DNA from 4 places in the Marinomonas sp. S3726 genome. Region 2 is predicted to be linked to each of the others. Evidence: predicted binding sites of a transcription regulator. Region 2 holds the regulator's gene; each other region holds the start of a gene.
The links. Region 2 encodes sigma-54, which starts transcription at its own class of promoters, with help from an activator protein. Its sites were predicted from a motif close to TGGCACNNNNNTTGCTNT; they were not measured.
Positions count from the first base shown of each region.

Region 1: TW85_RS22805 (CmpA/NrtA family ABC transporter substrate-binding protein) is a predicted target of sigma-54. The motif match lies at 2,650-2,667, and genes of this name have one in related genera.
Region 3: glnK (P-II family nitrogen regulator) is a predicted target of sigma-54. The motif match lies at 3,603-3,620, and genes of this name have one in related genera.
Region 4: TW85_RS04925 (isoamylase early set domain-containing protein) is a predicted target of sigma-54. The motif match lies at 3,086-3,103, and genes of this name have one in related genera.

Region 1 is NZ_JXYC01000039.1:68,473-74,700, reverse strand. It holds gene TW85_RS22820 (LuxR C-terminal-related transcriptional regulator) at 1-507, shown strand, start outside; gene TW85_RS22815 (ANTAR domain-containing protein) at 727-1,317, shown strand; gene TW85_RS22810 (ABC transporter substrate-binding protein) at 1,314-2,516, shown strand; gene TW85_RS22805 (CmpA/NrtA family ABC transporter substrate-binding protein) at 2,878-4,281, shown strand; gene TW85_RS22800 (ABC transporter permease) at 4,365-5,357, shown strand; gene TW85_RS22795 (ABC transporter ATP-binding protein) at 5,418-6,228, shown strand, end outside.
Region 2 is NZ_JXYC01000010.1:83,726-89,953, forward strand. It holds gene mgtE (magnesium transporter) at 1-1,085, opposite strand, end outside; gene TW85_RS09180 (HPr family phosphocarrier protein) at 1,098-1,367, opposite strand; gene ptsN (PTS IIA-like nitrogen regulatory protein PtsN) at 1,376-1,825, opposite strand; gene TW85_RS09190 (RNA polymerase factor sigma-54) at 1,839-3,311, opposite strand; gene lptB (LPS export ABC transporter ATP-binding protein) at 3,387-4,112, opposite strand; gene lptA (lipopolysaccharide transport periplasmic protein LptA) at 4,112-4,636, opposite strand; gene lptC (LPS export ABC transporter periplasmic protein LptC) at 4,620-5,183, opposite strand; gene TW85_RS09210 (calcium/sodium antiporter) at 5,193-6,152, opposite strand.
Region 3 is NZ_JXYC01000004.1:572,897-579,124, reverse strand. It holds gene TW85_RS03825 (PAS domain-containing methyl-accepting chemotaxis protein) at 1-637, opposite strand, end outside; gene TW85_RS03820 (GNAT family N-acetyltransferase) at 954-1,445, opposite strand; gene TW85_RS03815 (TlpA disulfide reductase family protein) at 1,844-2,401, shown strand; gene TW85_RS03810 (hypothetical protein) at 2,607-2,921, shown strand; gene TW85_RS03805 (accessory factor UbiK family protein) at 3,000-3,248, opposite strand; gene glnK (P-II family nitrogen regulator) at 3,683-4,021, shown strand; gene TW85_RS03795 (ammonium transporter) at 4,075-5,340, shown strand; gene urtA (urea ABC transporter substrate-binding protein) at 5,530-6,228, shown strand, end outside.
Region 4 is NZ_JXYC01000005.1:64,268-70,495, reverse strand. It holds gene TW85_RS04935 (lysophospholipid acyltransferase family protein) at 1-1,537, shown strand, start outside; gene TW85_RS26135 (hypothetical protein) at 1,553-1,705, opposite strand; gene TW85_RS04930 (bile acid:sodium symporter family protein) at 1,968-2,855, shown strand; gene TW85_RS04925 (isoamylase early set domain-containing protein) at 3,149-3,454, shown strand; gene betB (betaine-aldehyde dehydrogenase) at 3,790-5,247, shown strand; gene betA (choline dehydrogenase) at 5,333-6,228, shown strand, end outside.

The sequences.
Region 1 (6,228 bases), on a different contig from region 2:
GTTGAACATGTTGTAACGGTAAGAAACCTGTTTCCTGAACTTAAGATCATTGCTTTTCCAAATCAAACAAGTCAAAGCGCGGCATTAAGAATGTTTTCACAGGGTGTTAACGGTCAGTGTGCGCCTTTTATTGGTGTTGAGCAGTTAGCCTTAGTGTTATCTGTGGTAGAAACCGGTGAGATTTGGGGTGGTAAAACCTTTATTGAAAACCTGATTAATGAGTCTGCGCGCAAAGCCTCTTCTGCGCCTAATGGACAAAATCGTGGGCAAAGACGAGGTGATGATAAACGCCTTAAAAATGATGAGATTTTATCTCAATTAAGCCAGCGTGAAATGGATGTAGCAAAACTTGTTGGCCAAGGTCTTAATAATAAGAAAATAGCACAAGACCTAGATATCACTGATCGCACGGTAAAAGCTCACCTGACAGCTATCTTTAAGAAGCTAGAATTAAAAGACAGACTTTCGGTCGCTCTTTTGGTGCAAAACTCTTCTCATCATGATTAAGCAGTGCATAAAATTCGTTTTAGTACCTGCTTTAGATAAAAAACTCCCTTCAAAACTCGATTTTAGTTAACTTTTCTCAGATTTTAGACGCCTTTATGGCCACTTTCTTTAAATGGCTTAACAATTGCATTTTTAATCCCGAATGAGGTTTATGGCATAGGTGTTTCTTATTGTTTGCTCTAAACGGCGGAATAAGGTGCATGCCTAGGAGAAAAGAAAGTGACAGAACTGACCGTAATGCTGGTTGATGATGAGCCTGCAAGAGCAGCGATTGTTGAGCAAGCACTGACAGATAATGGTTATCGAGTGATAAGGCGACTTGAAAATGCACAAGGGCTTAATCAAGCGGTAACACGTTACCAACCTGATATTGTCATCATAGATGTAGATAGTCCAGATCGAGATACCTTAGAGAATATGTCTCGTCTCACCAAAGATAACCCTAGACCTATTTTAATGTTTTCTGAGCAAGAAAATGAACAGCATATGGAGGCGGCGATTAGAGCGGGTGTAAGTGCTTATATTGTAGATGGTCTGCAAACTAATCGTGTAAAACCGATTGTTCAGGTTGCTGTTGCGCGTTTTAGGGAGTTTCAAGCGCTTAGGAATGAGTTGGAATCCGTAAAAACACAACTAGAGGATAGGAAGTTAATTGAAAAGGCAAAAGGCCTAATTATGAAAAGTCAGGGCTGTGATGAAGCTGCTGCTTATCAAGCGTTGCGTAAGTTGGCTATGGATCGGAGTCAACGTATGGCAGACGTTGCGCAGAATGTCATTGCTGTGATGGATTTGATGGGAGAAATAAAGTGATTGAAACAGACAGTAAAGGGCCAAATACCATGACAGATATTAATATTGGCTTTATTCCTCTTATTGATTGTGCACCATTTGTTATTGCTAGAGAAAAAGGTTTTTTTGAAGCGCTTGGTGTGAGTGTTAAGCTACATAAAGAAGCTTCTTGGGCAAGTATTCGGGACAAGGTAGCATTTAATGTTTTAGATGGCGCTCATATGTTAGCAGCCATGCCGATAGCAACCACCTTAGGCGTTGGTGCTGTTAAGACATCTCTAAAGTCACCTATCAAAGCACCTATGCAAACTGGTTTTACCGTGAGCCAAAATGGTAATGGCATAACGGTATCTAACTCTCTATTTCAACGAATGAATGACTATGCTAATCATGGCGCCGAAATTCGAAATGGCATAGCATTACGTCGGCTATTAATGGATAAACCTGAGCAAAACATTCGTTTTGCCAGTGTGTTTCCTTACTCATCGCATACCTATCAACTTAGAGATTGGCTTTCAAGAGCAGGTATAGATGCGGATAAAGATGTTCAAATTTTGGTAATACCACCAACCAAAATGATCAGTCACCTTATTAAGGGTGAAATTGATGGTTATTGTGTGGGAGAGCCTTGGAATAGCTTAGCGGTGCAACAGGGTGTTGGCCATATGTTGATGACAGGTTATGACCTTTGGGGGAGTACACCAGAAAAGGTTTTTGCGGTTAACTCTCAGTGGCAAGATGAAAATCAGGAAACCCATCTTAAGCTTATTAATGCCTTACATCAGGCATGTTCATGGGTTGATAATGAAGCTAATCAAGAAGATTTATTAACCATCTTGGCAAAACCAGAGTATCTAGATTGTGACCCAGATGGATTAAGATATGGTTTTAATGCGGTTAAACCAGCGGGTAACTTTGCTTGGCCCAAAGAGGCGTATCAGACATTTTCGGGAGCTAAAGTAAATCGACCTAATCCTGAATATGCTCTTTGGCTCATGTCTCAGATGGTTCGTTGGCAAGAGCTGGGGTATAAGTTTGAGGTGACAGAGGTGATCAACCAAGTGTGTCGTCAAGATTTATACTTTAAAGCATTAGGGTTGGTTGAAGGGGAGCACCTTTATAGGAACCCTTCATTTAATAGCAATAAATGGTTTGAAAGCTCTTTAGCGGGTGAAACCATTATTCATCCTGATGGTTTAGATAAGGGGCTAATCTACTAACGCTATATTCGTGTGCATCTGACGATAATAAAAATCACTAATAGTGCACTTTGTTACTGATATCGAGTTCATAGTGACGAAATAATGAGACTAAAACTGAACTTTATAATAGAAAACAAGGGTTTAAGTTTTTTGGCATGGCAAGTGCATTATTAATATCAAGAAATTAATTTAAAGTTATTAAGAAGTTAACGACGATTTCACGATAACAAACAGTACTCATAATTTATTTAAATCTTATGAGACACCCATTAAAGATGATGGGATTAAAGGCAAAGGCGCCAGCGATACTTAATTTATTTTAGGTATTGCTTGCGCCTTTTTTGTTGTCCAAATTTTAGAAACTAATAGGAAGTAAAACATGTATAAAGCATCTAGAGTCACATTATCTACTCCCAAGCGCTTTCCACTTAAAGCAGTGAAAGCCGCGCTAGTCTCCGCTGTTTTGCTGCCTTCCTTGTCTCTTGCGAGCAGTATTGGCGATCCAGAAAAAGAAGATTTAAAGTTTGGCTTTATTAAGTTAACTGACATGGCACCTTTAGCCATTGCTTATGAAAAGGGTTACTTCGAAGATGAAGATCTGTATGTCACTTTAGAGGCACAGGCAAACTGGAAGGTGTTATTAGATAGAGTGATTGATGGTGAGCTAGATGGTGCTCATATGTTGGCTGGACAACCTTTAGGAGCAACGCTAGGTTATGGCACACAAGCGGATATTATTACGGCTTTTAGTATGGATCTAAACGGTAATGGTATTACTGTTTCAAACGAAATCTGGCAGCAAATGAAACCTCATCTTAAAAAAGATGCTTCAGGTAAATACATTCACCCTATTAGTGCCAGTGCTTTAAAGCCTGTGATTGAAGATTATAAAGCCCAAGGTAAGCCATTTAATATGGGGATGGTATTTCCGGTATCGACCCATAACTATGAACTGAGATATTGGCTTGCAGCCGGTGGTGTTAACCCTGGTTTTTATGCACCGGCTAAAGGTGACATAAGTGGCCAAATTTCTGCAGATGCACTTTTATCAGTAACCCCTCCACCGCAAATGCCAGCCACCATGGAAGCAGGAACCATTTATGGTTATAGCGTGGGTGAGCCTTGGAATCAGCAAGCTGTTTTTAAAGGCATTGGTGTGCCAGTTGTGACAGATTATGAAATCTGGAAAAACAACCCTGAGAAAGTTTTTGGGGTAAGTCAGGCATGGGCGGATGAATACCCAAACACTCATTTACATGTGGTAAAGGCCTTGATTCGTGCGGCGAAATGGTTGGATGAGGATAATAACGCTAACCGTAAAGAAGCCGTAGAGATCTTATCTCGTAGTGAATATGTTGGCGCTGATTACGATGTTATTGCTAACAGTATGACAGGCACCTTTGAATATGAAAAAGGTGATGTTCGTGAAGTGCCTGATTTTAATGTGTTTTTCCGCTATAACGCTACTTATCCTTACTATAGTGATGCCATTTGGTACCTGACTCAAATGCGTCGTTGGGGTCAGATAGATAGCTTTAAGCCTGATGCTTGGTACATGGACATGGCGAAGAAGGTTTATCGTCCTGATATTTACGCACAAGCTGCTCAATCTTTAATTGAAGATGGTGTTATGGATGCATCTGACTTCCCTGACTTCAAAACTGAGACAGGATTTAAGCCTGAGCAAAATGAATTTATCGACCATGTTAGCTATGACGGACGTTACCCGAACAAGTATTTAGAAAGTCTAAACATTGGATTGAAAGGTTCTCAAACCCCTTAATTGTTTTGTTTTAACTCTCACCCTTTTGGGTGAGAGTTAAGCTTATTGCGCCATTTTATTGAGTTTTAAAAAGTGAGAACCGAATGAATACGTCTCTTTCTAAACCTGAGTCTAAACAAAGTGCATCCATTGCTTTAAAGCGAATTTATGATGCTATCTCGATTAAATCTATTTTATTGCCCTTGCTAGGTAGCTTGCTGTTTTTAGTTTTTTGGCATGTTGGAGCAGCGAAAATTGATACATCGTTAGGTGTTTTCCCTGGTCCTAATGTTGTTTATCAGCAATGGCAAAGCTTAGTTGATGATCATGTAAGAGAAAGGGATAAAGAAATCGCTTTTTACGAAAGGCAAGAAAAGCGTAATGCTAAAAAGTTAGCGAAAAATCCAGACTATGTGGTTAAAACCAGACCTTATACAGGTAAGCCTACTTTCTTTGATCAAATAGGCACTAGCTTATATACGGTGGTTGCAGGTTTTGCTTTGGCATCCTTAATTGCTATTCCTCTTGGGATTTTGATTGGTTTAAACTCTTCTATTTACAGTGCTTTAAACCCCATTATTCAGATATTTAAACCCGTATCTCCTTTGGCTTGGTTGCCTCTTGTCACCATGGTGGTAAGTGCTACTTACGTAAGCACGGATCCTATGTTTTCTAAATCATTTCTAACTTCCATGTTTACTGTGACCTTGTGCTGTATGTGGCCAACCTTAATTAATACTGCTGTGGGTGTTGCTGCCATAGAAAAAGATTTACTCAATGTATCGAAAGTATTGCGTCTTAATTGGTTAACCCATGTGAGAAAAATTGTTGTGCCATCTTCCATTCCTATGATGTTTACCGGATTGAGGTTGTCCTTAGGCATTGCTTGGATGGTATTGATTGCCGCTGAGATGCTGGCGCAAAACCCTGGGTTAGGTAAGTTTGTTTGGGATGAGTTTCAAAATGGTAGTTCAAATTCCTTGGGTCGCATTATGGTGGCTGTACTCATGATAGGTTTTATCGGATTTGTATTAGATCGTGCCATGCTTTCTCTACAAAAAATTGTGTCTTGGGATAAGAGTCAGGTGCTTAGATAAGTTGTAGCGATAAACGCGAGTTAGATAAGACATTCATTCATTTTAATTGAGGTTATCAAGATGCAAACCCATTTGGATATTAGCCAAGTTTCCATGTCCTTTCCCACTGATAAGGGCAGCTTTAAAGCCTTAGATCAGGTTTCATTAAAGATTAAGAAGGGCGAATTTGTCTCTCTGATTGGCCACTCTGGTTGTGGTAAATCGACAGTACTTAACTTGGTAGCAGGTTTATATGATGCAACCGAAGGTGGCATTGTTTTAGATGGTAAAGAGGTTAATGGACCGGGGCCAGAGCGAGCGGTTGTGTTTCAAAACCATTCTCTTTTGCCATGGTTAACAAGTTATCAAAATGTTGAGTTAGCCGTAAAACAGATTTTCTCAGGTAAAAAAACGAAGCAAGAGATGCATGACTGGATTATGCACAATCTTGAGTTAGTTCACATGACACATGCTAAAGATAAGCGCCCTGATGAAATTTCAGGAGGGATGAAGCAAAGGGTTGGTATCGCAAGAGCGTTGGCAATGGAGCCTAGTGTACTTCTGTTAGATGAACCTTTTGGCGCTCTAGATGCCTTGACCCGAGCGCATTTGCAAGACTCACTTATGCAAATTCAAAAACAACTAAATAACACTGTCATCATGATTACTCATGATGTGGATGAGGCTGTGCTTTTATCTGATCGTATTGTCATGATGACAAATGGCCCTGCAGCTACTGTTGGTGAGATTTTGGATATTGAGCTGGACAGGCCAAGAGACCGTCTAGCACTAGCTAATGACCCTCAATATACGGATTACCGTTCACAGGTTTTGACCTTCTTATATGAAAAACAAAACAAGGTTGAGCCTATGTTTCAACCAAGTACCGACA
Region 2 (6,228 bases):
ACAATCTCTCTGTTTAAAAGCCATCGTGTATTAGCTGCACCTATATGGCCTAATGCTATACCTCGAATAACCAATGTTAGTACTTGTGAGCCTGCTATTCCGCCCATGCTGGCAACAATGGGCATAAGAATGGCGAGAGCAACGACCTGATCAATTGTGTTTTGAAAAAGGCCAATTACATAAGAGGCAATAAAAGCTGTAATCAGGTTAATGCCTAACCAAACTGCGCGACGCTTAGAGGTTTGCATGATGGGGGCAAAAGTGTCTTCGTCATCATCAAGGCCGGCCATACTGAGCATTGAGTGTTCTGCTTCATCTCGAATTACATCGACGACATCATCAATGGTAATACGCCCTAAAAGTTTGCCGGAAGCTTCGTCAATTACTGGGGCAGATACTAAGTCCATTTTTTCAAATAATTGGGCTACTTCACTAGCAGGAGCGTTAGCTTCAATTACCGTTGTCTCTGTTTCCATTATATCTCGTACGCTAGCTTCGGGGTCAGCAACGAGAAGTTTGGTTAGAGGGAGAGTGCCTAAAAATCTATCAGAGCGGCTGACAACTAATAAACTGTCTGTCATGTCAGGTAGACTTGCATGGCGCCTTAAGAAGCGAAATGCAATATCGATAGTGATATTGGGTCGAACTGTGATGGTGTCTGTATTCATTAAGCCGCCAGCAGAGTCTTCTGGGTAGCTTAGGAGTGATTCGACTCTAGATCTGTCTTGAGCCGTCATTGACGCGAGTACTTCAGCTACGACTGTCTCAGGCAGGTTTTGTAGTATGTCTGCTAGGTCATCACTTTCAAGTTGCTCTGTTACGGCAACAAGTTGCTCTGTATCCATTTCCTTAAGGAACTGAACACTAATGTCTTCACTTAAGTATTGAAGTATCTCACCTTCATTCTTTTGTTCTATGAGGTCCCAAAGAAGGCGTCTTTCTTTTGGCGGTGAGGATTCTAGAAGGCGAGCGACATCTTGCGCAGGTAAGGCGCCATTAAGTAAGTATTTAATTTGCATAGTGCCACCGGACTCAAGAGAGTCTGTGACAGTTTGCAGATGTTGTTGCGTATCCTGTTCAACCATTTGGTTTAGGTATTATTCTTCTTCGTCAAAGCGATTATTGATAAGTGCTGTTATGGCTTCAAGTGCTGCAGCTTCATCTTCACCATTGGTTTTGATTGTAATATTGGTGCCTTTTGAGGCAGCTAGCATCATCATTGCCATGATGCTTTTACCGTCCACATTGCGACCTTCTTTATCTATTGTAATATCACATGAAAATCGTGATGTCGTTTCGACTAGTTTACCAGCTGCTCTGGCATGTAAACCTAGTTTGTTAATAATAGTGATCTCTTGCTCTAACATGTTGGTCCCTATAACAATGATTTAAATGTGTCGTAAAGTGCCTGGTTTGAATTTGCTTGTCTTAAGGACTCTAACTTTTCTGGAGACTGAGCAAATTCTGCAATCTGACCTAGTGTTTTTAGGTGGTGATCACATTCTTGTGGCGGCACAATTAAAGCAAATATTAGATCGACTTTTTTGCGGTCTATCGCGTCAAAGTCAATTGCCTTTTCTAAAGAGATAACAACCATTGCTGTATGGTTTGCTTCTTCCAAGCGGCAATGAGGTACAGCAATACCTTGGCCTACGCCAGTACTTCCAAGTTTTTCGCGAGCCAGTAAAGCATCAAAAACGGCTTCTTTGTCGCAATGAAGTCTATCTCCTACCAAATTAGCAATGCTTTCAAGTGTTCTTTTTTTGCTGGTCGTAGCAAGATTCGCGATTACTAGTTCTGGTTTTAAAATGTTAGTTAATGACACTTTCTATTCCGCTTTATATTAGTCTTTTTCGTTCATTTGAAGGGGGGATGTTCATTGCTTCACGGTATTTAGCAACGGTTCTCCTTGCCACTTGTATGCCTTGATCTGCCAATGCCGTTGCAAGCTTGTTGTCGCTTAAAGGCTTTTTGGCGGGTTCATCGGTAATGAGTTTTTTGATCATGGCTCGTATTGCTGTTGATGAGCACTCTCCACCAGAGTCAGTACTTACGTGACTGGAGAAGAAGTATTTCAATTCAAAGATGCCTCTAGGTGTGTGCATATACTTTTGAGTGGTAACACGAGAGATCGTGGATTCATGCATACCAACTTCTTCTGCAACATCATGCAGCACCATAGGTTTCATAGCTTCTTCACCTAGCTCAAAAAAATCTATTTGTTTTTCAACAATACAGCTAGCTACTTTGAGTAGGGTTTCATTCCGACTTTGGATGCTTTTTAAAAACCATTTGGCTTCTTGCAAAGAGTTTTTAATGTAGTTCACTTCCTCTGTTTTTTTAGAGCTATTAGCAAGTGATGAATAGGTTTTGTTGATTCTAACGGGAGGAAGGGCATCGTTGTTAAGCTCAACTTGCCAGATATCATTACGTTTTCTGACATTAACATCTGGAATAACGTAATCAGTATCATCTTGATCGATAAGAGAACCAGGTCTTGGGTTAAGTTGCTGTATTAGAGCAATAACTTCCTTTAGGGCTTCTTCTTTTAGTTTTGTTTTGCGAGATAGCTGGGTGAAGTCTCTGCTTCCTAATAGAGCGAGGTGCTGATTTATTAGGTTGTGAGTGCTCTTGTAAAGAGGGTGTTCTTTGTAAGCTTGTAATTGAACTAGCAAGCATTCTCTTAAATCAGCTGAACAAACGCCTACAGGGTCAAAGCATTGTAGCCTATGTTGTACAGCTAATACCTCGTCCTCTTCTAATTCTTCAAGTTGTGGCATTAAGCCTTGCCAGATCTCATTGATAGAAATGCTTAGGTAGCCATCAGGTTGGACGCACTCAATAATAGAGTAGGCAATTTCAATATCACGTTCAGAAAAAGGCGTTAAATTAAGTTGCCAGATCAGGTGGTCTTGGATGCTTTCTGAAGGTGCATTTCTGCTCTCAAAATCAAAGTCATTGTCGTAGCTTTGGCTTTCTGATGCTGCTGCGGAGTTTTGATAAGTATCATCCCAAGAGCTGTCGATGGATAGTTCTTCTGGGATGCTTTCTGTCCACTCAGACTCTACTCTTGCTTCATCATTATTTTGGCTATTTGAATTAGCTTCATTATCTTTTTTGTCGGTATTTTCTTCTACACTAGTATCATTAAAGTCATCATCATCCATTTCTAAAAGGGGATTAGATTCTAAAAATTCATGGATTTCTTGTTGCAGGTCCAATGTAGATAATTGCAGTAAACGTATGGCTTGCTGCAATTGAGGTGTCATGGTCAGTTGTTGACCAATTTTTAACTGTAAAGATTGCTTCATAGTGAAACACTTTCTGTAAGAATGATTTGGAACGAGTTATGCATATTACTCCCTTTTTCAGTAAAAGAGAAAGATCTAGAGTCGGAAGTTGTCGCCTAGGTAAACTTTTTTTACCTGTTCATTCGAAATGACTTCTTCCGCATTGCCTGAGGCGATAATGTGTCCATTGCCCACTATGTAAGCTTTGTCGCAAATATCCAATGTTTCTCTAACATTATGGTCAGTAATTAAGACGCCAATACCGCTTTGTTGAAGGTGTTTGATGATTTGTTTGATATCCCCAACAGAGATAGGGTCAACGCCAGCAAAAGGTTCATCTAGCAAGACAAATTTTGGGTTCATAGCTAGTGCTCTTGCTATTTCAACACGACGCCTTTCACCACCAGAAAGTGCCATGCCTAAATTCTTTCGTATATGTGTAATGTGGAATTCGTTAAGAAGCTCTTCAAGCTTCTCCTCTCTTTCTTGTTTGGAGAGACTTTTTCTAGTTTCCAAGATGGCGGCAATATTATTTTCAACAGACATTTTTCGAAATATGGACGCTTCTTGAGGAAGGTAGCCTATGCCTTTTTGTGCTCTTGCATGCATGGCTAAATGTGTTACTGGCTCGCCATCAATAAAAATGCCACCTTCATCATTCGCAACCATGCCAACTATCATGTAGAAGCAAGTGGTCTTGCCTGCGCCATTTGGCCCTAATAAGCCAACCGCTTGGCCGGACTCTACAGCTATGGATACATCAATAACAACTTTACGTTTTTTGTAGCTCTTAGCCAAATTTTTAGCTTCTAGAATCGCCATTAATTAGCCTTAGGGGGTGTGTTAGATTGGGGTTGTAATGTCATGGAAACACGACCACCTTTGTTTTTCTTTGCTTCGAATGTGCCTGTTTTCATGTCGTAGCGGATAAAGCCTGCTGCAATTTCATCTTCACCTCGCTTAATAAAGCCTTCACCTTCTACTTCTAAAATAGAGGTGCTGCTATCATAGAAAATTTTGGTGCCACGGCTAATAACCATATTGCCAGCGATATCTACTTGTTGGCTAAAGTTTGCAGCTTGACCATCTGTCCCTTTAGCAAAGATTTTGTCGTATTTGTTAGTGGACTTTGAGCTAGTAATGGTTAGTTTATTGGCACTAATCAGTATGCTGCCTTGGCTAACTTTTACATTGCCTATGTAGATAGCATTGCCTTTTTCATTATCTATGAAGGCTGAATCTGCTTCGATTTCAATGGTTTCTTGAAAATCTTCAGGTAACGCATACCCAGAAGTGGCGCTAATGGTGCAGCTTAATAAAAATAAGCATTTAACGATTTTGTTCATAACTTCCTCGTACAGATCCCTGCATGGTTACTTTATTTGTGCTGGTAAATGCAGTGATAGTGTCTGCTTTAATATTGCCTTGTGCTGATGTGATGTTGGCTTTGCCAAGGCTAGTAATACTTTGATCTTTATCTGTATAAATAATGCTGTTGGATGTAATGACAGTTGGTACAGATTCATTTGATTGGTTTGTCATCTTAGCAGAACCATTTAGCAATATGTCGTTACTTGAATCTTTAATTAAGCCTGTTTCGCTAGAAGCTACCCAAATACTTCCGTTTTGAGTTTTGCTTACTATAGGCTCAATAAGATGAGACTCTCCTTGCATTGGGTAGTGTTTAATTTCTTTCGCTAACAACTTTTCTGTCAACTGGCCATCTATATTAAATGTTTTTGTTTCAACACCTTCTAAAAAAAAGTCTGGTGCAGATTCTAATTCACTTTTTTGTACCAAACTTTGTTTAGGTGTAAGGCCAAACCAAAATGTGAAACTAAAAACTAGCATTGCACCTAGAGCAATTGAGACCAGTGTCCATTTCTGTTTCATGATAAATCTTTACCTAGCTTGTAAAAATAGACTGATTAAATAAGTAGCATAACTGATAAGCAGTATAATACCGATCCATTTTGGGATGCTGGTTGATTTAGTTCTACGGAAAATCAGGATGCAAAGTGCTAAAAATAGCGAGGTGCAGAACATCCACCAATAATCTCTGCCCATGATGTTAGGGTCTATAAGTCCAGGGGCAATAATAGCTGGTAAAGGAAGTACAGTTGCTAAATTAAACAGGTTTGAGCCTAAAATGTTACCTATGGCAATGTCGTGGTGACCTTTAAGGGCGCTTGTTATTGACGCTGCAAGCTCTGGTAAACTCGTTCCAATTGCTATGATGGTTAATCCGATAAGTAACTCACTGACACCAAAAGCAACCGCTATACCTGTCGCACCCCAAACTAGAATTTTTGAACTCAAAATTAAAACGGCTAGACCTATTACGGCTATTGTCAGTGATTTAGTAACGCTCGACCCATCGTCTTCTGGTAGCTCCTGTGTAAGCTCCTCTTCTAGACCTTTGCTGTTTCGTAACAGTAAGAATAGTGCGACAAAAAAAGCAATAATAAGGATAATGCCATCTAAAAACTCTAAGCTGTTATCCATCATAAGTAAGCCAGCAAGTATGGTGATACCTAGCAGAATAGGCACTTCTTTGGTAGCAAGACCTTCTTTTATTGGGATGGCGCTGATTAATAACGTGGCGCCAAATACAAGCGCTACATTTGCAATGTTAGACCCCAAGACGTTCCCTACAGCAATTTCAGGTGCACCATCTAGTGCAGCAATCGCTGATACAACCATTTCGGGGGCTGAAGTGCCTAAGGCAACTAAGGTGAAACCAATAACAATTGGGCTTACATTTAGTTTTTCTGCTACCAATGCAGAGTGCTCAATGAACTTATCGGAACTAAAAACTAGGAGAATGAGACCAAAAAATAGGGCAGCAGAGAATAGCAGCATGAGGTAAAACTAACTCGTGTGAAAAATGATGCCTAATTTAATGAAGTTTGCTCCATAAATTCAAGACCTTAAATGC
Region 3 (6,228 bases), on a different contig from region 2:
GCGCGACTAAAGCGTTGCTATAAGTACCTTGGTTCATATCACATAATTGCTGCCACTGAGATTTAGCTTTAAGCCCCTGCCAAACGCTCGCGATCAAGGTTCCAGCAAGTGCAATGCCAGCCGCTCCTGCACCTGATGTTGTATATAAAAGCCCAGCACTTGCCAAACCTGGCACTAGCATAGGTAAGCTTTTTACCAACCCTATTTGTAGGCTGTGCAACAGGCTGCGAGCCGCTTTACCTTGACTTAATCTTTTATAAACTTTTGTCGCTCGAGTCTTTTCTGCTTCACTGGCATTAATACGAACGGATTCATAACCCACAACTTTATCGCCTTCGTAAACAGGCGTCACAAAGGCACTTACCCAATAATAATCACCATTTTTACGCTTATTCTTAACCAAGCCCATCCAGACTTTTCCCTCTTTAAGGGTGCGCCACATTTCAGTAAAAGCGGCTTTAGGCATATCTTCATGACGAATAAGATTATGTGGTTGGCCTATCAATTCTTCTCTTTCATAGCCACTGACAGCAGCAAAAGCATCGTTACAATAAACGATATAGCCTTTTGTATCTGTGGCTGAAATAAGCCTATCTTGCTCAGAAAAGCGATATTCTTGTGGGGATTGAGCTGTCATCTATCTACCTGCAATTAAAATAATATCCATAATCAATTTCTGCGCTATCCATACTTAACTAAATAGTTGATTTGCTTGATTGTAATAGCGACAAAAGCCACTAGATCCACGACAAAGCGCTATTAAACTTATTGATATAACACAAAGAAATCGTCTTTATTTTTATAACTGGCGATTATATATGATGAAATATTAGCCACATAATTCACAAAATTTATAGTGAATGTCATACAGGTTTATCTAAATGATTTAGTTAAATCAGAAACACAATCCATGTGTATTTGTAGATAAATTAAGAAAGGATATTTATTTTTCTCTAATCAATTGATTGGATTTGGTGACGCATTCTATAAGCGTGCAATACATCAAAACCTGCGCCTTCATAAAAGCCCAGATTTTCTTTTAGTTTTGAAATTCTAGGGGCAGAGAAATCAATACAAGACCAGCCTTTTTGTTGCCCGTACTGCTTCACTTCTTCCATCAGTTTAGCCCCTATTCCAGTGGATCTGACAACAGGTGAAACATAGAACTCTTGGATCATGCCAACCTGCCCTCCTCCATTGAGAGAGTAGGATTCACTTAGGGTAGCGACAGCAGAGAGTACGCCATCTACAAAGCCTAAAATGGCAAAATATTGGCCAGCTCTAATCATTTCATAACAACGATTAGAGGTGCTTTCTATATTAATATCAATGCGTTTTGTTTTGGTCAGATCACTTAATTCAATGGTTAATAAAATGACTAAGAGACCTATATTTTCTGCGTCTTCAGTCGTGGCAGGCCTAAAGTAAATCTTCCTATGATCCATAGTAAGCAGTCCTAACAGATAAACTAATGCGGATATAAGTACCTAAATAACAGGTATCTATTTGAGATATAAAAAGTCTGACAAAGGCAAGGAGGCTAATCAATAGTTTCGTTATTTTCCCGTCTTCTCACTACATTTTTTTACAGTTTCGCTTTCTTAATTGACGCAAATAGACAGATTAGCATTCTAAAAACGACAGTTATCAGAATAACTCACAGTTCATAAACTTTTTTAGTCTCATTAAATAGGCTAGTTCAGTTTCACTTATTCAACAGCTTAATTTAGTCTCAATAAAATTTAATTCATAAAATATATATCAGTACTCGGGCACTAATTTTATAATTCTGGATCAGAGTAAAAGTACAGTGTGTGAATTAATTAACAGTAAATGAGTATGTATGATTTTAACCGCTAAGATACACAACCTATTTAACCAAGTACTACCTACCTCTTTACTCGCTTTTTTGCTGATGCATGCAACGCCTTCTCAGGCAGATGTTTTTGCAGCAGCAGACGCGCCTATGGCCCCTAAAGCGGAGGTATCTTTACCTTTAGTGACCGACGCAAAACTCACTGAAAAGAGCATGCGCTTAGCTGACTATAAAGGTAAGACGCTATTAGTGGATTTTTGGGCATCTTGGTGTGGCCCTTGTCGTGCGTCTTTTCCTTGGATGAACGAAATGCAGGCAAAATATCAGGATCAAGGTTTTGAAGTGGTGGCGATTAATCTGGATTTACGCCCTGAACTGGCACTTGGTTTCTTAACCAAGATTCCAGCGAACTTTCCCGTTTTACTTGATGAAGATGCTCAACTACCTGACGCTTTTAACGTAATAGGAATGCCCACCAGCTATTTAATCGACAAAGAAGGTCGCCTTAGAGCTCAACATGTTGGCTTCCAAGAAGCGAGAGTGGCAGAGTATGAAGCGGCTATACAAATGCTGTTAGCTGAATAATTCTTAGCAAAACAAGGACAAGCCGTTTAAAGCTTAAAACTGATGACTAAAAATACCGATATGTTTTATGCATATCGGTATTTTTTTGGCTAAGACACGCTTTTTTGCTTGTTTTTTAACCAAAATAGACTATTAATCGACATTCTTTGGTTGTTTTTTAGTCAATTAGGTTCGATACTTAAAAAGTGTACCCTGAGGTTGCGTTATGGAAATTAACTCTTCATCAAGTTCAATGAATCAATATTTCTCACCTAGACAGCAGCCTAGTGAGAAGATAGCTTATGGTATCGGCCAAGCGAATCGAGACGAGGTGTCTCTGTCAGATAAGGCTAAGTTTATGCAGATGCGTGAACAAAATAGGCAGGATGACATTAGTTTGCTAAATGGTAACGAGCCTGAAGACGAGCCTTCTGATGAGGCTATCCGTGTCACAAGTACAATAGGAAGAAATGCAGCAGCCGGCAATTACACCCGAGCTGAAGCGATGGAAATTTACCGCTCGATTCAAAATCTTCTTTAATCTCTACAAGCTATATAAGATATTTTTAAAAAGTGATCTTAACCATTCTAAGATCACATTTTTGTGAGCCTGGCACTATTACTTGTCTTGCAGCTGCTCTTCTAGTTTCTTCATTCTTTCTTCTAGCTCAATCACACGGTCTCTGTATTTTGCCAACATAGCCGCTTGAATCTCGAAATCTTCACGGGAAACAAGGTCCATTTTGTCTAATGTCGATTTAGCAAGTTGCTGTACTTGAGCTTGGATTTCTTTGCTCGGTAACTTGCTAAGTTGTGAAGCGGTTTCTCCTAGGGTGTTTCCTACTTGCTTAATAAAATCATCGATCACGACCTTCTCCTTCATACCTTTAATTGTTCAAGCCTGTTATGCACAAGGTATTTTTCGCTTGTGCTAAGAATATGTGCATAAGTTTACCACTTATTCCCAAGTTAACGTCACTTTATCCTCTTATTAAACACTGCCCGATAAGTGTGCATATCTTAATATTCTGATGCTTTTCATGAGGTTAACCCTATTTTTTAAGCATTTTTAAAATACTAAATCCCCCTTAGCACCAGATTAGAGCAGTGCTTTTTTTAAACGCCCCTATAACACCCAAGAATCCTAGTGAAGTTTTCATGATTTTCAAAAAACAAAAGCAAAAACTTCGTAATAGATTGAAAAACAACAAGTTTCTCAACATGGCACACATGTTGAATATAGACCATCAACATTTTCAGTCATCAAATCGAATTTTAAATAATAAAAAGGAGCGTGACGCTATGAAGCTTATCACCGCCATCATTAAACCATTCAAGTTAGACGATGTTCGCGAAGCATTATCTGATATTGGGGTTCAAGGTATCACAGTAACTGAAGTAAAAGGCTTCGGACGTCAAAAGGGCCATACAGAATTGTACCGAGGTGCAGAGTATGTTGTGGACTTCCTTCCTAAAGTAAAAATCGAACTCGCGATTTCCGACGACATTGTTGATCAAGTTGTTGAGTCCATCACTAATGCAGCCAACACAGGCAAGATTGGTGACGGCAAAATCTTCATTGTAAATCTAGAACAAGCTGTCCGTATTCGTACTGGCGAAACTGGCGAAGAAGCGGTTTAAACCGCCGCGCATCATCTTTAGCAGTCTTATATTAGCCTTTAGGGGGGCGAAACATGCAAGATCAAATATTTCATTTACAATATGCCATGGACACTTTTTACTTCTTAGTCTGTGGTGCACTCGTTATGTGGATGGCAGCAGGCTTTGCCATGTTAGAAGCAGGCCTAGTCCGCTCAAAAAACACCACAGAAATTCTAACTAAAAACGTCGCGTTATTTGCTATCTCTTGCATCATGTATCTGGTTTGCGGTTACGCCATCATGTACGGCGGCGATATCTTCTTATCAGGCATCCAAAATGTAGACGTCGATGCCACACTAGGTGACTTCTCAGGCCGCGAAGATGGCTTTGAAGGCGGCTCTATCTACTCTGGTGCGTCTGACTTCTTCTTCCAAGTAGTATTCGTTGCAACCGCTATGTCTATCGTATCTGGTGCTGTTGCTGAGCGTATGAAGCTTTGGGCATTCCTTGCTTTCGCTGTTGTTATGACAGGTGTTATCTACCCAATGGAAGGTAACTGGACTTGGGGTGGCGGTTCTGTATTCGGTCTTTATAACCTTGGCGACATTGGTTTCACTGACTTTGCAGGCTCAGGCATAGTACACATGGCAGGTGCTGCAGCAGCATTAGCAGGTGTATTAGTACTAGGTGCTCGTAAAGGTAAATATGGCCCTAAAGGTGAAGTACGTGCGATTCCTGGTGCTAACCTTCCACTTGCAACACTAGGTACATTCATCCTATGGATGGGTTGGTTCGGCTTTAACGGTGGTTCTGTACTTAAACTTGGCGATATTGCTAGCGCAAACTCTGTTGCCATGGTTTTCCTTAATACCAACACAGCCGCTGCGGGTGGTGCTGTTGCAGCTATGCTACTAGCGCGCATCTTATTCGGTAAAGCGGATTTAACCATGCTATTAAACGGTGCATTAGCAGGTCTAGTTGCTATCACTGCTGGCCCAGATACACCAACAGCGCTAGGTGCAACACTAATTGGTGCAGTAGGTGGTTTGATTGTTGTTGTCTCTATCCTTGCACTAGATAAACTGAAAATTGATGATCCAGTAGGTGCTATCTCAGTTCACGGTGTAGCAGGTCTTTGGGGTCTTCTAGCAGTACCTCTAACAAATGATGGCGTTACTTTTGGTGCTCAGCTAATCGGCGCGCTAACCATCTTCACTTGGGTGTTTGTTACTAGCCTAGTGGTTTGGTTCATCATTAAAGCGGTTATCGGTATCCGTGTCACAGAGGAAGAAGAATACGAAGGTGTTGATCTATCTGAATGTGGTATGGAAGCTTACCCAGAGTTCACAAAGAACTAATCGCTTCTCAAGTAAAGTCTCAATATGTGTTTAGAGTGACCTTGCCTCATTAGGGTCACTCTTCACAAAAGCACAAAGCAAAGCACAAAAGTTAAAGCCCAGCTTTCATGGGTGGGCTTTAACCTCTCTTCCATCAGTTTTAAAGCGTAGTTTTTTCTTTTCCTTTTAATTACTTAGGACGTGTTACTCATGCAAGTTAAAAACCTGATCACAAGTTTGACCTTAGTTGCTTCAAGTGTTTTTTCAATCAATGCATTAGCAAGCGACACCATCAAAGTAGGGGTACTTCATTCCTTATCTGGCACCATGGCAATCAGTGAAACCACACTGAAAGACACAGTGTTAATGATGGTAGAAGAGCAAAATAAAAAAGGCGGTTTATTAGGTAAGAAGCTTGAAGCTGTGGTGGTTGACCCTGCTTCAAATTGGCCTTTATTCGCGGAGAAAGCCCGTGAACTTCTCACTGAGGCTGAAGTGGATGTCATCTTTGGTGGCTGGACATCTGTTTCTCGAAAATCCGTATTACCTGTCATAGAAGAGCTAAATGGCCTGATGTTTTACCCGGTGCAATACGAAGGGGAAGAGTCTTCTAAAAACGTATTTTACACAGGCGCGTCACCGAACCAGCAAGCCATTCCAGCCGTTAATTACTTAAAAGATGAGTTGGAAGTTGAGCGCTGGGTATTAGCCGGTACAGATTATGTTTATCCAAGAACTACCAACAAAATTCTAGAAGCTTATTTGACCAGCCTTGGGGTTGCCAAAGAAGACATCATGATCAACTACACGCCATTTGGTCACTCTGATTGGCAGTCGATTGTGTCTGATATTAAGAAGTTTGGTAGCCAAGGTAAGAAAACCGCTGTGGTATCCACCATTAACGGCGAT
Region 4 (6,228 bases), on a different contig from region 2:
GCACTTTAATTTTGCTTATCAAGTTAGCCAATTAGATAGACCAAATATTCCAGCAACTGGCAGAGTACTTATCATAGCGAACCATCCTTTGGGTGCATTAGATGGCTTAGCCTTAGTTAAACTGATTAGCGAAATCAGACCTGATGTCAAAATCATTGCCAATGACTTATTAGCAGAATTTGATTCATTAAAGCCTTTGGTTTTACCTGTGAATAACATGGAAGGCAAAGCGGGCCGCAAACAAATCCAAGAGATAATGCAGAGCCTACATAACGATGAAGCTGTCATTATGTTCCCCGCAGGAGAAGTGTCCCGTTTATCGAGTCGAGGTATTCATGACACCAAGTGGAATCAGAGCTATTTAAAGCTAGCACAAAAGACCAACAGCCCTATTTTACCGGTACATATTAGCGGCCGTAACTCATTCTTGTTTTATACCAGTTCATTGCTTTATCGGCCTTTATCTACCATACAGCTGGCAAATGAAATGTTTAAACAGCAAGATCGCAGCATTAATTTCAAAATAGGTCAAGCAATCGAGATACAGCAGCTCGCTGGTATGCCTATCTCCAATAAAGAAAAGAACAAGCTGGTTAAGCGCCATTTATATCGTATCGCTAAAGGCAAAAAGCCTTTACTTCAAACTCAAAAAACCATCGCCCACCCTCAAAGCAGGCAGCAAATTAAGCAAGAGTTAAAGCAAGCAGAGCTACTGGGGAAAAGTAACGATGGTAAGCTTATTTACTTGTTTGATTACCACTCTCAGTCTGCCACCATGCAAGAAATTGGCAGACTCAGAGAGATATCTTTTCGCCAAGTAGGTGAAGGCACAGGCCAAGCCTACGACCTAGATGAGTATGACAAAATCTATCGTCATCTTGTTTTATGGGATGACGAAGAGTTGGAAATCGTCGGCGCTTATCGCATCGGCGAAACAGCACGCTATTTAGAAGAAGGTTTAGAGAATGATATTTATAGCGCTGAGCTGTTCAATTATGACAAAAAAATGGCCCCATATTTTGCCCAAGGCATAGAATTAGGTCGCAGCTTCGTACAACCTAAATACTGGGGAAAACGCAGTTTAGATTACCTTTGGTATGGTATTGGCGCTTATTTAAATCGTCACCCCAATATACGTTATCTGTTTGGCCCTGTGAGCTTGAGTAACCATTACCCAGCTTTTGCTAAAGATCTAATCGTCAGCTTTTATCAGCGCCACTTTGCTGACAATGATAAGCTCGCGCACTCATTCACGCCCTACCACATCGGCAGTGAAAACAAGGCTGTCATAGAAGCTTTATTTAAAGGTGAATCTTACAAGGAAGATTTCACCACATTAAAAGAACAACTTAAGCACCTAAATGCCGTGGTACCTACTTTGTACAAGCAGTACAGTGAGATATGTGAAGAAGGTGGCGTCAGATTTTTAGATTTTGGTGTCGATGCTGAATTTGGTTATTGCATAGATGGGTTAGTATTAGTCGATATCAATATGATTAAAGCCAGTAAGAATCAAAGGTACAGAGGCGAAAAATAAACACCTACTGTGCCTTTAGGTCGGCCCGATATCTTGCTTCGGGCTGCTTTCTTGGGCCAACGCATCTTGCTCTGCTTTTTTAATCACACGCTTGTAGACCACATAAACAGCTAACTTAATAACAATTAAAACAGCCACAACAATATAAGCAATACTTTCAGGGTCCATAACCATCTCCTCTAAACAGATGCCTCAAACATAAGATAAATTTATCTTTGAAACATTGATCTATAACAGACAAAGCTAATATAAGCCTATCAGTTACTGAACCGGGTTAAAATAATACGCACTAAACTGACATGAATTACCGAATCATTACATATCTTAAAGTTATTCGATATCAGCATACTTGTTATGATTAGAGCTTATTGGGAAGCTGAATTATTAATGTTTAAGCTGGTGAAAAAAATAACAATTAAAGTGAGACAAAATGAAAGCGGATTTACTTATTCAAGTCGTGCTCCCTGCAGCTCTATTTATCATAATGCTTGGTATGGGGCTGTCACTTAAACCTTTAGATTTCAAACTCGTCATAGCCAAACCTAAAGCAGCGCTACTAGGGGTATTAGCCCAAATGCTGATGCTTCCCATACTGGCTTACCTCATTATTTTAAGCTTAAACATTGAAGGCCCTTTAGCTGTTGGCCTCATGATTCTCGCTTTATGTCCTGGTGGCACCACTTCAAATTTATACACTTATTTGGCCAAGGGGGATGTCGCCCTTTCTGTCACGCTCACCTCAGTGGTTAGCTTGATTGCACCTTTTAGCGTGCCTTTCATATTACTTATTTTCATGGACTTACTATTAGGGGCTGGCGAGCAGGTAAATCTGCCCATAGTAAAAACCATCATTCAACTGCTTGTGATTACTGTCTTACCCATATGCTTAGGCATGTTGATTTTCCGCTTTAAACCCGGCTTTGCAATCTCTGCTGAAAAGTTTGTCAAAATATTTTCCGTCGCCTTTTTGCTATTAATTGTGGCGGGAATTGTCGCTAAAAACATTAACCACATGGGTAGTTACTTCGCACAAATGGGGCTTGCGACCTTGCTACTCAATGTTGTTTGCATGCTATTGGGCTTTACCCTAGCAAGATTGGCAAAGCTCAACTTGGCGCAGCAAAAGTCCATCGCCATAGAAGTTGGTTTTCAAAACGGCACCTTAGCCATAGTCATCGCTCTTACCTTGTTACAAAACACGGAAATGGCTATCGCTGCTACCTGCTACTCATTACTCATGTTTGTCACAGGTGCGGTTTTCACACTGATTTTAGGTAGATTTAATGGTGCTGAAGCACCTGAATTAGCCAATAAATAATATTTATCATTGGCTAGTCCCAACGGCTAGCCAATGATTTTTTGTTAAAGCCTTTGCCTTATTTGTGGGCAATAAAACTGAAGTCCTGCCTTTTTGCCCCAGTTTTTTCCATTTCTTTTACCTAAGAAAAAAGCGCAAGCCTACTTTTCTATTATCAATTCCCCGCTATCATAATATTGTCCCTTATCTGTCATATAGACTAGATAACATAAGTAAGGATTGCCTTTATCTGGCGCAAGAATTGCAGTAAAGCATCTAGGTATTTCTTGTTTTGTCACGACATGGAGTTAAGCATGATTGAAAAAAAATATTTAAAAAGTAAGCCAGTTTGCAAAGTAAAATTCGCCCTAAGTAAAGAGCAAGTAGCCGATGCAAAAAGCATAATGCTAGTGGGTGAGTTTAATAATTGGGATGTGGCTGCCACACCGATGCGCAAACAAAAGTCAGGCGTCTTTGCCTCTACTTTAGATTTGGCTATTGATCAGACCTACCAATTTCGTTATCTGATAGACGGTAATATTTGGATTAATGATGACAAGGCAGATGACTATGTCGCCAGCCAAGTCAGCCATGAGTCCAACTGCGTTGTTCATGTCTAACGCATAAATTGGCTTAACTACACATTAAGCCAAGCAAGTTTGCCTCTTAGTCGCCTAAGAAGACATATTTAAAGACCACCTTTTAACCAATTAAGAGGTGGTTTTTTTGTGTCCTTAAAAGGTTAATCTGAATGATAAATTTACGACCTAAGCTTAGCTATTAGCACCAAGATTTAAACTGGATTTTCATGCGGGACTTACCTAGCGCAAAAAACCGTGTACAATGTTTTTATTAAATGAACGTTTAATAAAAGACTTTTATCTTAAAAATAGTCCAAACTAAAGCGTATCAACCTTATTTTTGTCGACTCGCAAGACTTCGTCAGGAGATTTTTATGACAACTCAACAACAGTATATTCACGGTCAGTATCAAGCCTCTACCAGTGGCGAAACTTTCGATACGACTAATCCTGCCACTGGCGAAGTTATTGCTAGTGTCGAACTTGCTTTAGCTGCTGAGCTTGAGGCCGCTGTTGAATCAGCAAAAGCGGGCCAAAAAGTTTGGGCGGCGATGAGTGCTGTAGAACGTGGTCGTATTCTAAAACGTGCTGCTGAGCTGTTACGTGAAAATAACGAAGAGTTGGCTAAGCTAGAAGTGCTAGACACAGGTAAGCCAATGCAAGAAGCAAACTGTGTTGATATTCTAAGTGGCGCAGATGTGATCGAATATTACGCTGGTCTTTGCGACAAGATCCAAGGTGAATACCAAGACCTTGGCGATGGTAACTTTTACTACACTCGCCGTGAAGCATTAGGTGTGTGTGCCGGTATTGGTGCTTGGAACTATCCAATTCAAATCGCTTGCTGGAAATCTGGCCCTGCTCTTGCGGCGGGTAATGCGATGATTTTCAAACCGTCTGAAGAAACGCCTTTAACAGCCCTTAAGCTTGCAGAAATCTATACTCAAGCAGGTTTGCCAGATGGCGTATTTAACGTACTTCAAGGGGATGCGAGAACAGGTCAACTTATTACCGCTCACCCTGGCATTGCCAAAGTGTCTTTCACAGGTGAATGTGGCACAGGTAAAAAAGTGATGACTTCTGCGGCACAAACACTTAAGCAAGTGACCATGGAACTTGGTGGCAAATCACCTATGATTATTTTCCCAGACACTGCGGTAGATGTGGCCGTTTCTGGTGCTATGCTGGCGAACTTCTACACCCAAGGTGAAGTTTGTACTAATGGTACTCGTGTCTTTGTTCACGAAGATATGATGGAAGCGTTTAAAGCTGAGCTGAAAGAACGTACAGAAAAAATGATCGTTGGCGATCCACAAGACTTGGAAACTCAAGTGGGCGCTTTGATTTCAAAAGATCACATGCATAAGGTGCTAGGCTTTATTGATGCCGCTAAAGATGCGGGTGCAACCTTGCTTTGCGGTGGCCATCAAGTGACTGAAAACGGCTTAGAAAAAGGTGCTTTTGTTGCGCCGACTGTATTTGTCGATTGCACAGATGATATGCCACAAGTTAAAGATGAGATCTTTGGCCCTGTTATGTCTGTTTTATCCTTTAAAGATGAAGACGAAGTCATCGCTCGCGCAAACGATACTAAATATGGTTTGGCTGCCGGTGTCTTCACTAAAGACTTTAGCCGTGCTCACCGTGTTATTGCGCAACTAGAAGCGGGCATTTGCTGGATCAATAACTGGGGTGCGTCACCTGCTGAAATGCCTGTAGGTGGTTATAAAGAATCAGGGATTGGCCGTGAAAATGGTGTAGAAACATTGCATCATTACACTCAAGTTAAGAGTGTGTATGTCACTTTAGAAGACATAGAGTCTCCGTACTAAGAAATAAACAGATTCATTCTCTTTTCGAGTCCCAAAAGAATTAGTATGCATTCATCTAGCAGGATGAATGCAAGTAGGTTAAAGCATGGCAAACGAAACATTTGATTACATCATAGTCGGTGCAGGCTCAGCAGGTTGCGTCTTAGCAGACAGGCTAACGGCATCGGGCGAGCATAAGGTACTGCTGCTAGAAGCGGGCGGTTCTGATAAAAGCATTTTTATCCAAATGCCGACTGCACTTTCTTATCCTATGAACACAGAAAAATATGCATGGCAGTTCCATACAGATAAGGAACCTTACGTTGATAACCGTGAAATGCATTGCCCTCGTGGCAAGGTGCTAGGCGGCGGCTCATCGATTAATGGCATGGTGTATGTGCGTGGTCATGCGTGCGACTTTGATGAATGGCAAGAACATGGTGCCCAAGGTTGGGATTACCAGAGCTGCCTACCTTACTTTAAGCGTGCTGAAACTTGGGTAAAAGGGGCTGATACTTATCGTGGTGGCAATGGTCCTGTTGGCACCAATAATGGTAACAACATGAGCATGAACCCTCTCTACCAAGCTTTTATCAATGCGGGTGTTGATGCGGGTTATGGCAGTACCGATGATTACAATGGCTACCGTCAAGAAGGCTTCGGCCCTATGCATATGACAGTAAAAGATGGTGTGCGTGCATCCACTTCTAATGCTTATTTAAGAACGGCCATGAAGCGTAGTAACCTGACATTACGTACAGGTGTGCTAACTCATAAAGTGATCTTTGATGGGGATACAGCAACAGGTATTCAGTTCGAAAAGAATGGCAAAGTCGAAGTAGCGAACGCAAGTAAAGAAGTCATCTTAAGCGCTGGCTCTATTGGCTCACCACAACTATTGCAACTGTCTGGTATTGGTCCAAAAGATGTTTTAGAAAAAGCCGGTGTACCGCTTTTCAAAGAGCTACCTGGTGTGGGTGAAAACCTGCAAGATCACCTTGA